Regions from separate parts of the Duganella sp. CY15W genome, predicted to be linked through region 3. Evidence: predicted binding sites of a transcription regulator. Region 3 holds the regulator's gene; each other region holds the start of a gene.
The links. Region 3 encodes LexA, which represses DNA repair genes until DNA is damaged. Its sites were predicted from a motif close to ACTGTATNNNNATACAGT; they were not measured.
Positions count from the first base shown of each region.

Region 1: a site for LexA is predicted at 1,330-1,347, ahead of imuA (translesion DNA synthesis-associated protein ImuA). Genes of this name have one in related genera too.
Region 2: a site for LexA is predicted at 801-818, ahead of GTP58_RS00495 (error-prone DNA polymerase). Genes of this name have one in related genera too.
Region 4: a site for LexA is predicted at 931-948, ahead of imuA (translesion DNA synthesis-associated protein ImuA). Genes of this name have one in related genera too.

Region 1 covers NZ_WWCQ01000001.1:71,149-73,347, reverse strand. The annotation lists gene GTP58_RS00340 (DNA polymerase Y family protein) at 1-690, opposite strand, end outside; gene imuA (translesion DNA synthesis-associated protein ImuA) at 617-1,312, opposite strand; gene GTP58_RS00330 (putative Na+/H+ antiporter) at 1,426-2,199, shown strand, end outside.
Region 2 covers NZ_WWCQ01000001.1:103,030-105,228, forward strand. The annotation lists gene GTP58_RS00485 (NADH:flavin oxidoreductase/NADH oxidase family protein) at 1-114, shown strand, start outside; gene GTP58_RS00490 (helix-turn-helix domain-containing protein) at 195-647, shown strand; gene GTP58_RS00495 (error-prone DNA polymerase) at 826-2,199, shown strand, end outside.
Region 3 covers NZ_WWCQ01000001.1:229,647-231,845, reverse strand. The annotation lists gene rpsF (30S ribosomal protein S6) at 1-101, opposite strand, end outside; gene GTP58_RS01130 (DUF5695 domain-containing protein) at 259-978, shown strand; gene lexA (transcriptional repressor LexA) at 1,081-1,719, shown strand; gene GTP58_RS01120 (hypothetical protein) at 1,646-2,095, opposite strand; gene GTP58_RS01115 (cystathionine gamma-synthase family protein) at 2,098-2,199, opposite strand, start outside.
Region 4 covers NZ_WWCQ01000004.1:39,622-41,820, reverse strand. The annotation lists partial or broken gene GTP58_RS31450 (DNA polymerase Y family protein) at 1-230, opposite strand, end outside; gene imuA (translesion DNA synthesis-associated protein ImuA) at 163-909, opposite strand; gene GTP58_RS20225 (hypothetical protein) at 1,077-1,772, shown strand.

The DNA.
Region 1 (2,199 bases), 160 kb from region 3:
CGCCGGTGCCTCCAGCCACTCATGCAGCTCGGGACGCCCGCCATGCGCGTCATCGAGCATGTCCAGCAAGGCACGGCCGCAACGGCGCTGCAAGCCGGGACGCGGCAAACGGTACAGATCCCCCAGCGTCAGGCAACCAATGCCTTCCATCCAGCTCAGGTACTGGCGCGCGGGCGGCAGCACGCTGACCGGCAAGCCTTCCAGCCGGCGTTCGAGCGAGGACATTTTCAGCGCGCGGCCGGCATGGCAGCGCGCCAGCAGCCAGGCGCCGCGCGCCGTCGGTGCGCAGCTGAGGTTGCCGGTGAAGCCGAGCGCACGCACGCTGCTTGCCACCTTACGGCACAGCACGTGTATGCCGCCAAACAAACGCAGGCTGGCCCCGACATCCAGCAGCAGCGTGGACTCTTCCGCTTCTGCCAGTTGTGGCGTGAACTGCAGCAGCGCCAAAGCGACCGCCTGCAATGCCTCGGCCTCCAGCGGCAGCGAACGCTCCTGAAACTGCGCTTGCGGCGCCAGCAGCATCGCACCACCGCGCCGCATGTGCAAGCTCACGCCCGCATCCTGCGCCGCAGGCGACATGGCGGCCACCCGTTCCTGCTCCAGTACAATCGTGCAGTTATCCGCCGACCAGCGCGGGCAGAATACTTCGAGCGGGAGCCTCGGCAGATGTAGGGCGATCCAGAGACGCATGACGTTGGAGCAAAGCAGGAGTTAGTGGTAAGAACAAGGGGGCGTCGCGCAACGGTCCTCGTCGTTTGACAAAGCCAATGTCCATGCCGCCCGCCGCCGGCTTCAGCGATAACCGCAATGGCGCCGGTGAGGCTTCCTGCGCTGCCGTCAGCGGCCGCAGCATGCAAAACAGCGTCTCGCTACTTTGCGCCGCCAGATGCAGGCGCCGCAAGGTTTCGCCACGCGCATGCTTTTGCCACATCAGCAGTGCACCACAACAGCCACTGCGCAGGATTTGCTCGGCGGCCCACAGCGCATCGCTGGCCTTGGCGCCACTGCGTACCCACAGCAGCTGCGACGGTTCCATGCCCAACGCGGCCAGCGCCAGCGCCTGTGGTGCATGCGGCGGCTGCAGCAACACGATGGGACGCTTGCCCAGTGCGGCTAGCGCCGGCTGCAACAGCCGCAACTCGCCGATGCCGTGTTGCTGCACCAGCAAATCCACCAGCGTCCCCAGCGGCCAACCGCCGCCCGGCAACTGCGCGGACAGCGCGGCAAAGCCGGTGTCCAGGCAGCGCGTGGCGCTTTGTGCGAGCTGGTCCGCCCGCCATAACGACGGGTGCACGGTTTCAGGGAGTGTCATGGCATTGTACCGCAAATACTGTATAAATACACAGTACTCCTCGCACGCTTGTTTGGCAAGGTTTATCTGCCTTGCTGTACCATGTGCCTGGAAGAATTACCAAAGGACACACTTTGCAAACGATACAACTGATCGGCGCCATCCTGTTTGGCTTGGCGCTGCTGCATACTTTCGCCGCCAAATCCTTCGAGGTGCTGTCGCATCGCCATCCCCGCCACGCTGGACTGTTCCACCTGCTGGGTGAAGTGGAAGTGGTGTTTGGTTTCTGGGCCTTCATCCTGATGCTGGCGATGGCCTTCCTGAATGGGGGCGAGGCTGCGATTGCGTATGCCGAATCGCTCCAGTACACCGAACCGCTGTTCGTATTTGTGGTGATGGTGGTGGCCGCGTCGCGGCCTGTGCTGGACATCGTGCAGCGCGTGCTGCTGGCCCTGGCGCGCAGCATGCCGGTAAAAACCGAACTGGCGCTGGTCTGGTTTGGTCTGGCGCTGGTACCGCTGACCGGCTCGCTGATTACCGAACCGGCCGCCATGACACTGGCCGCGCTGATGCTGGCGCCGCTGATCTTCCGCGACGGCATGCCGGAACGCCTCAAATATGCAGCCTTGGGCGTACTGTTCGTGAACATTTCCATCGGCGGCCTGCTGACCGCCTACGCCGCGCCGCCGGTGCTGATGGTGGCTGCCAACTGGAATTGGGACAGCGCCTACATGGCCTCGCAGTTTGGCTGGAAGGCCACGCTGGCGGTGCTGGTCAACGCCACTGCCATCTGCTTCGTGCTGCGCAAGCACCTGCACGCCGCTACCGATAACACGACTGCCACCAGCAATGCCCCAGCCGTGCCGCTGGCCGTCACCGCCATCCATCTGGCCTTCCTGGCTGCGGTG
Region 2 (2,199 bases), 130 kb from region 3:
GGAACGGCTCCTGAGCCAGATTTCAGTCCGCGTCGCGCATTCATCAGGCATGTGGTTCAAGACTTTGCGCGGATACGGCGCCATCGGCGACACGCGATGCAGTTGTCCCGCTAACGTTGCGCGATGGGGAGGACTTCAGTTGGCGATGGTATCTATGTTACTGTTCTCACTTCCAATACAGAAGGATTGAACACATGCAACGCAAGGTGTGGGCAGAAGTTAACTGCCCGATGGCGCGCGCGGTTGACCTCATCGGCGAATGGGGCAGCCTCCTCATTCTCAGGGAGGCCTTTGCCGGCGTGCGCCGCTTTGATGATTTTCAAGAGCGGCTGCAGATGTCGCGCAATTTGCTGACTGCGCGCTTGAAGAAGCTGGTGGATGGCGGCGTATTGGTACGGCAACCGATCGCGGAAAATGCCAAACGCCTTGAGTACGTGCTCACCCCGATGGGAGAAGATCTCGCCACTGCGGTGGTGGCACTTCGCCAATGGGGTGACCGTTGGCTGTTTGCCCCCAATCCGCATCCCGTAGACATGATCGATGTGGCTGACGGGACAGTCATTCCAAAACTGGAAGTCAGATCCGCCTCTGGCCGCCTGATTGGGCCATCGGAAATCCGTCTGGAGCCTAATCGGAGAAAGACTTAACCACATCTACCTTGACTTTAGTTCAAACGGGAGGATCGCGCAGCTATACCCCGCGAGTCAGGCCACGCCGATTCCCGCGGGATCGATAGCCGGTTCGAGCGCAATGTTGGCCGGGCAACATCAATAGGCGGAGACGTGACGGTGGTGTAGAATGCTGTATAAAAACACAGTATTCAATATGAGCACGCCATCGCCCGCCGTGGGACTGCCGGAATATGCCGAGCTGTTCTGCCTTTCTAATTTTTCCTTCCTGCAGGGGGCTTCCCATGCGCAGGAGCTGGTGGCGCGCGCGGTGCAGCTGGATTATGCGGCGCTGGCAATAACGGATGAGTGCTCGCTGGCTGGTGTGGTACGGGCGCATGCGGAGGCGAAGGCGGCCAAGTTCCCGCTCATCATCGGCAGCTATTTCCAGCTGACGCATCCGGATGGCACACCGGCGCTGTCGTTTGTAGCGCTGGCGCAGAACCGTGAAGGCTACGGCAATCTGTGCGAGCTGATTACGATAGGACGCAACCGGGTGGCCAAGGGCAGCTATCTGCTCACGCCGGCCGATCTGGCGTCGCCGCCGGCGGAGTTCGCGCACCTGCAGGGCCTGCCGGATTGCTTGCTGATACTGCTGCCGCAATATCCGTCGCACACGGCCAGGGATGTGGACCGGCTGCACGTCCAGGCGGCATGGATGGAGGCGACGTTTCCGGGCCGGGTGTGGATGGGCTTGAATCTGCTGCAGCGCGCGTTTGATGAGGCGCACCGGCTCAGCATTGCGGAGGTGGCGTCGCAGCATCAGATGGCGGTGGCGGCGGTGGGCCATGTGTGCATGCACGTGCGCTCGCGCAAGCCCTTGCAGGATACGATGACGGCCATCAGTCTCGGCAAGGCAGTCGGCGATTGCGGCTACGCGCTGGCGCAGAGCGCCGAGCAGCACTTGCGCTCGCGGATGCGGCTGGCGAACATCTATCCGCGCGCCGCGCTGGCGGAAACCGTACGCATTGCCGGGCAGTGCAAATTCAATCTGGACGAGCTCAAGTACGAATATCCGAAAGAGTTGATCCCGCCCGGCCATACGCCCGCCAGTTACTTGCGGCAGGAAGTGGAGAAGGGTGTCCTGGTTCGCTGGTCTGCCGGCGCATCGGAGAAAGTGCGCAAGCAAATTGAAACAGAGCTGGCGCTGATTGCCGACCTCGAATATGAAGCCTATTTTTTGACCGTGTATGACATCGTCAAGTTCGCGCGTAGCAAGGATATTCTGTGCCAGGGCCGCGGCTCGGCGGCCAACTCGGTGGTGTGCTATTGCCTCGGTGTCACCGAGGTTGATCCCGAACGCAGCAAGATGCTGACAGGCCGTTTTATCTCCAAGGAACGCAACGAACCGCCGGACATCGACGTTGACTTCGAACACCAGCGGCGCGAGGAGGTGATTCAATACATCTACGAGAAATATGGCCGCGACCGTGCTGCGCTGGCGGCGGTGGTCATCAGCTATCGTCCCAAGAGCGCGCTGCGCGACAGCGGCAAGGCGGTCGGCGTGGATCTGGCGATTGTGGAGAAGGTT
Region 3 (2,199 bases):
CCGCCGCGGGTCGTTACGGTGGTTTTGTAACGCTCGATCATGGCGGGCACTTGCTCGCTCTGGTCCGGGTGGACGATAAATACGATTTCGTAGTGACGCATGTATAACTCCCTTAAGGACTTGATGATATAGCCCACCCTGGCGTCAAGACAGGTGTGGGAAGAGGTAAGCCCGCGACTATATCAGCTTTTCCAGCGGAACGCCAGCATGGCGTGGCAGCTGCTACAGTGGCGCAATTGCCTTTACAACAGGATTGCCATGAAATTACTGCTTGCCCTGCCCCTGCTGGCCGCCCTCGCCTTGCCGGCCGGCGCAGCGCCGATCAGGACCAAGGCTTACAGCACGCCCCAGTTGCTGTTCGCGCTGCGCACCGACACGCAAACGCTGGCGCGCATGGTGCCGGTGCTCGACCCCAGCTTCGATTTTACGCCCGGTCCGCGCGAGGAGGAACGGCAAGCCGACGGCTACAGCCACCTGGGCGACCTGTCGCTGAAAACCCGCGTGGCCGGCGGCGACTGGCAAAGCTGGTCGTCCTACGCCGCCCGCAAACCGGTCAAGCCGGCACTCATCACGCGCACCCTGGCCGCGGCCGACATCACACCCACCATGGGCGCCGGGTTGCCGTTGAAGATCGAACGCCGCTGGCTGTACGAGCGCGGCGCGCTGGTGCTGCGTTTCACGCTGACCAACCGCGGCAAGCAGCCGGTCGAGGTGGCCGAACCGGGCATGCCCATGGTGTTTGACGGCAGCGTGGTGGCCGTGCGCCCGCGCGTCGGCGATAACAGCTCGGTGCTGGTCACGCGCCAGGACCAGCAGCCGCCCGCGCTGCGCCTGGAGCCGGACGCCAAGACGCCGCTGACCCACTGGGCACCGCTGACCGCAAGCGACCGGGAGTTTTCCGCCTGGGTCACGGACGGCTTCACACTGGCGCCCGGCGCCCAACGCTCCATCGGGGTCCGCTTCCTCGTACAGAAGTGAAGTTTTTTCACTTTATTTCGCTGAAAGCAAGAATTTCCCTTGCATTAGCAGCCATACTGTACAAAAATACAGACTGTCTATATAAACAGGCTACCGTACTCCATGCTTAAGCTCACCGCACGCCAGGAACAAATCCTGAATCTGATCAAGGACGCGATTGAAAACACCGGCTTCCCGCCGACCCGCGCCGAAATCGCCAACGAACTGGGCTTTAAATCCGCCAACGCCGCCGAGGAACATCTGCAGGCGCTGGCCCGCAAGGGCGCCATCGAAATCGCCGCCGGTACATCGCGCGGCATCCGCCTGCTGGGTGTACACGCTGAAACGCCATCCTCAAAAGTGCCTGCTGCGCTCATGATGTCGCTGCCGCTGATCGGCCGCGTGGCCGCCGGCTCGCCTATCCTGGCGCAGGAAAACCTGGAAACCAGCTACAGCGTCGATCCCGCCATGTTTGCGGCGCGCCCGGACTACCTGCTGAAAGTGCGCGGCGAGTCGATGCGCGACGCCGGCATCATGGACGGCGATCTGCTGGCCGTGAAAAAAGTGGATAGCGCCAAGAATGGCCAGATCGTCGTGGCCCGCATTGGCAGCGAAGTGACCGTCAAGCGTTACCGCAAGACCGGTTCGACCATCGAACTGCTGCCGGAAAACCCGGACTTCAACGTGATTACGGTCGATCCGGAAGCCGATGAGTTTGCACTGGAAGGTCTGGCAGTAGGCCTGATGCGGACCTGGCACTAAGCCACTCCCCCTGCGCCAGCAAGACCAGATCGGCTTGCTGGCGTGCCTCTTGTGCGATCTGCACAAATACCTGGTTCATCAATTGCTGCGCAGCCGCCAATTCGGCTTCGTTCATGGCGTCGGCCACCTCGGCGGGAATGTTGCGTCCTACCGGCAGCGCGGCCTGGTAGTTGGCGGCAAAGCGGCCATAGCAGATTAGCCAGGCGCTGCGGTCGGCGCGCGTGAGCATGGCGCCCGGCTCGCCGCACTGAAAGCGCGACAGCGCGATGTCGGCGCCGTCGTAGTGATGCATGTAGTAGTCAATGTCAGCGCGGTGATCGCCCGCCCGGGCCGTGGCAGCTGCCACGATCAGGCCGGTTGCGATCAGCGCCCTCATCGTCAGCAGCCTTCCAGTGCCGTGCAGAAGTCGTCCAGCAGATCGTCGGTATCCTCGATGCCGACCGAGACGCGGATCAGCGATTCCGCAATCCCCATCGAGGC
Region 4 (2,199 bases), on a different contig from region 3:
CGAGTGATTTCCTCTCGCTGAAGGTCACGCTCTAACACAAGGGTTGATGGTGCTATTGCAGATACCCCGCCCGGTCGCATGCCGACACGAACCCCCAACGCAAATGCCTCGCGCGATACAGAGATTACTTTCCCTTTTTCGATAACGACGTAAGGCGCGGGCTCACACCAGCGCGGCCTGACGGACTCGAGTGGTAGTAGAGGGAGATGAACGCTGAACCAATACCGCATTTTGCTCATCCAGAAATCGTTGGCGTGCTGGCATTTTGGCCAGTGGAATAATTAGTGGCTGGTCGTGATGTGGGCCACGCCGCTTAATGACTTCTGCTGATATTCCGCCAGCCGACGGTCGCAGTGCGATTCGAAGTGGTGCCGGTGAGGCATCGGCAGCTGCACTTAACGGTCGTAAAAGCCAGAATGTCGTATCTGTTGATTGTGCGGCCAGATTGAGGCGCCGGAGTGCCTCAGTGCGAATGTTCTTCTGCCATAGCAAGACCGCTCCACAACTTCCATTCCGGAGAATTTGTTCAGCCGCCCAGAGTGCATTTGCCGTGGTCGGCGCACGTATCCATAAGATGTTTGAGCATGTAAGGCCTAAGAACTTGCAGGCCGCCGCATTGGGCCTATGAGGTGGTTCAATGAGCGCGACATATCTCGTTTTCGACAAAGCAGCGAGAGCAGGGCGTAGTAAATGCATCTCACCGATACCAGGCTGTTGAACCAATAGCTCAACAAGCGAAGACTGTGGCCACCCTTTATCCGGCAGTTCTGCATCTAAGCACTCATAACCGGTTGACGCCGATAAGGTTCGGCTGCGACTGAGCTCGTCCGCTCGCCAAACATGTTGACGTATAGCGGCCTCAGCGATTCGCTGGGCATCACAGGATTGAGAAAAGGGCGAGCACAACATATCTTTTTTGAAAGTCCGTTAGCTGTACGTATGTACAGTACTTTTTTGAAGTATAGTCGGCTACCTCATATACGCGCAAGAAGATTTTTGTTGCCATGAGGGAATCGTTCCATGTCCGCAATACAGCATGTAGAATCCTGCCCCTTGTGAGGTCGGCAGGAGGTGCAATGGATAAGTGGAAGGTGCAGGTCGTTGGCGATGACGTAGACATTCGCCTGGTTATGCAGTGTTTTGGGAGTGAAGGCACCTTTATCGAAGAGTGTGAGAAAGAATTTTTCATGTTCAGCGAAAGCTTCGGGCAGCTTTCCTCCCACCACGAGGTACTCCTCAAGGCGATGTCAATCCTGAGTAGTTGGAATGCTATTGTCGTTCTTCAGTGGCCCAGCTTTAGTTTTTTGAAATCGGGTCTGGTTATCGAGACGCATGAAGACGGGAGGAGTACTCGTTATCATTCCGGCTTCGCGGCACTGAACATCAGATTTAGATTTGACATTCGACTTGGATGCGCTGAGAAGGAGACTAGTTCTCAGGCGGTGTGGCGAAATCTGTCGGACAACCCGAGAAAGGAGCTAGTACTGAAGTTATGGGGTCACCCCAATAGGACTTGGACGCAGTTGTATCGAATCGTGGAAGAAATGGAGGCTGAGGTCGGCGGCTTGTCAGATGCAGGGATTGCCGATAAATCAGAGCTGAAGCGCTTTAAAAGTTCTGCAAATAATGCTGCTGTCGCTGGCCTTGAGTCTAGGCACCGCTCGGGGCAATTTGATGCGCCCAGCAACCCAATGAATTTGACTGAAGCGGAGGAGATGCTGAGACACTCAGTGTGGAAATTTCTGAAGCGTGAACGGACTGAAAAAAAATAGGCCTAGCGAATGGGAGCTAGAGCAAGTCAAGGTCACGAGAATCGTAGCGTGTAATTGCCGCTACAACTTGATGGACCTCCGGCTTCACAAGCTCCACAGTATCAGGGCTAAAGAAAACGCAGCCATGCAGCCGAGCGAGGTCAGTCAATAGCACGAGGAACTGGGGAGACTCGTTCCGCATGTCCACTCTCGCGGAAAAGTTCGCGCTTCCATCTGCCTCGAATAGAACATCGACGCGGCTTCCGTTTTCCGGTCCGAAGACGAGCCAGTCTTTAAGCATGCGCCATGGCGTGCCCAGGTAATGGCAGAGGTCCTCTTGAACCGCGTATGCCACTCTCTGCGGAAGAAAAGGCTCCCATCCAGGCTTCCCAACGTCAGGCATCGCCATGTCCCGGGGAATCAAATGTAGGTCAAACTGCCAGACTGC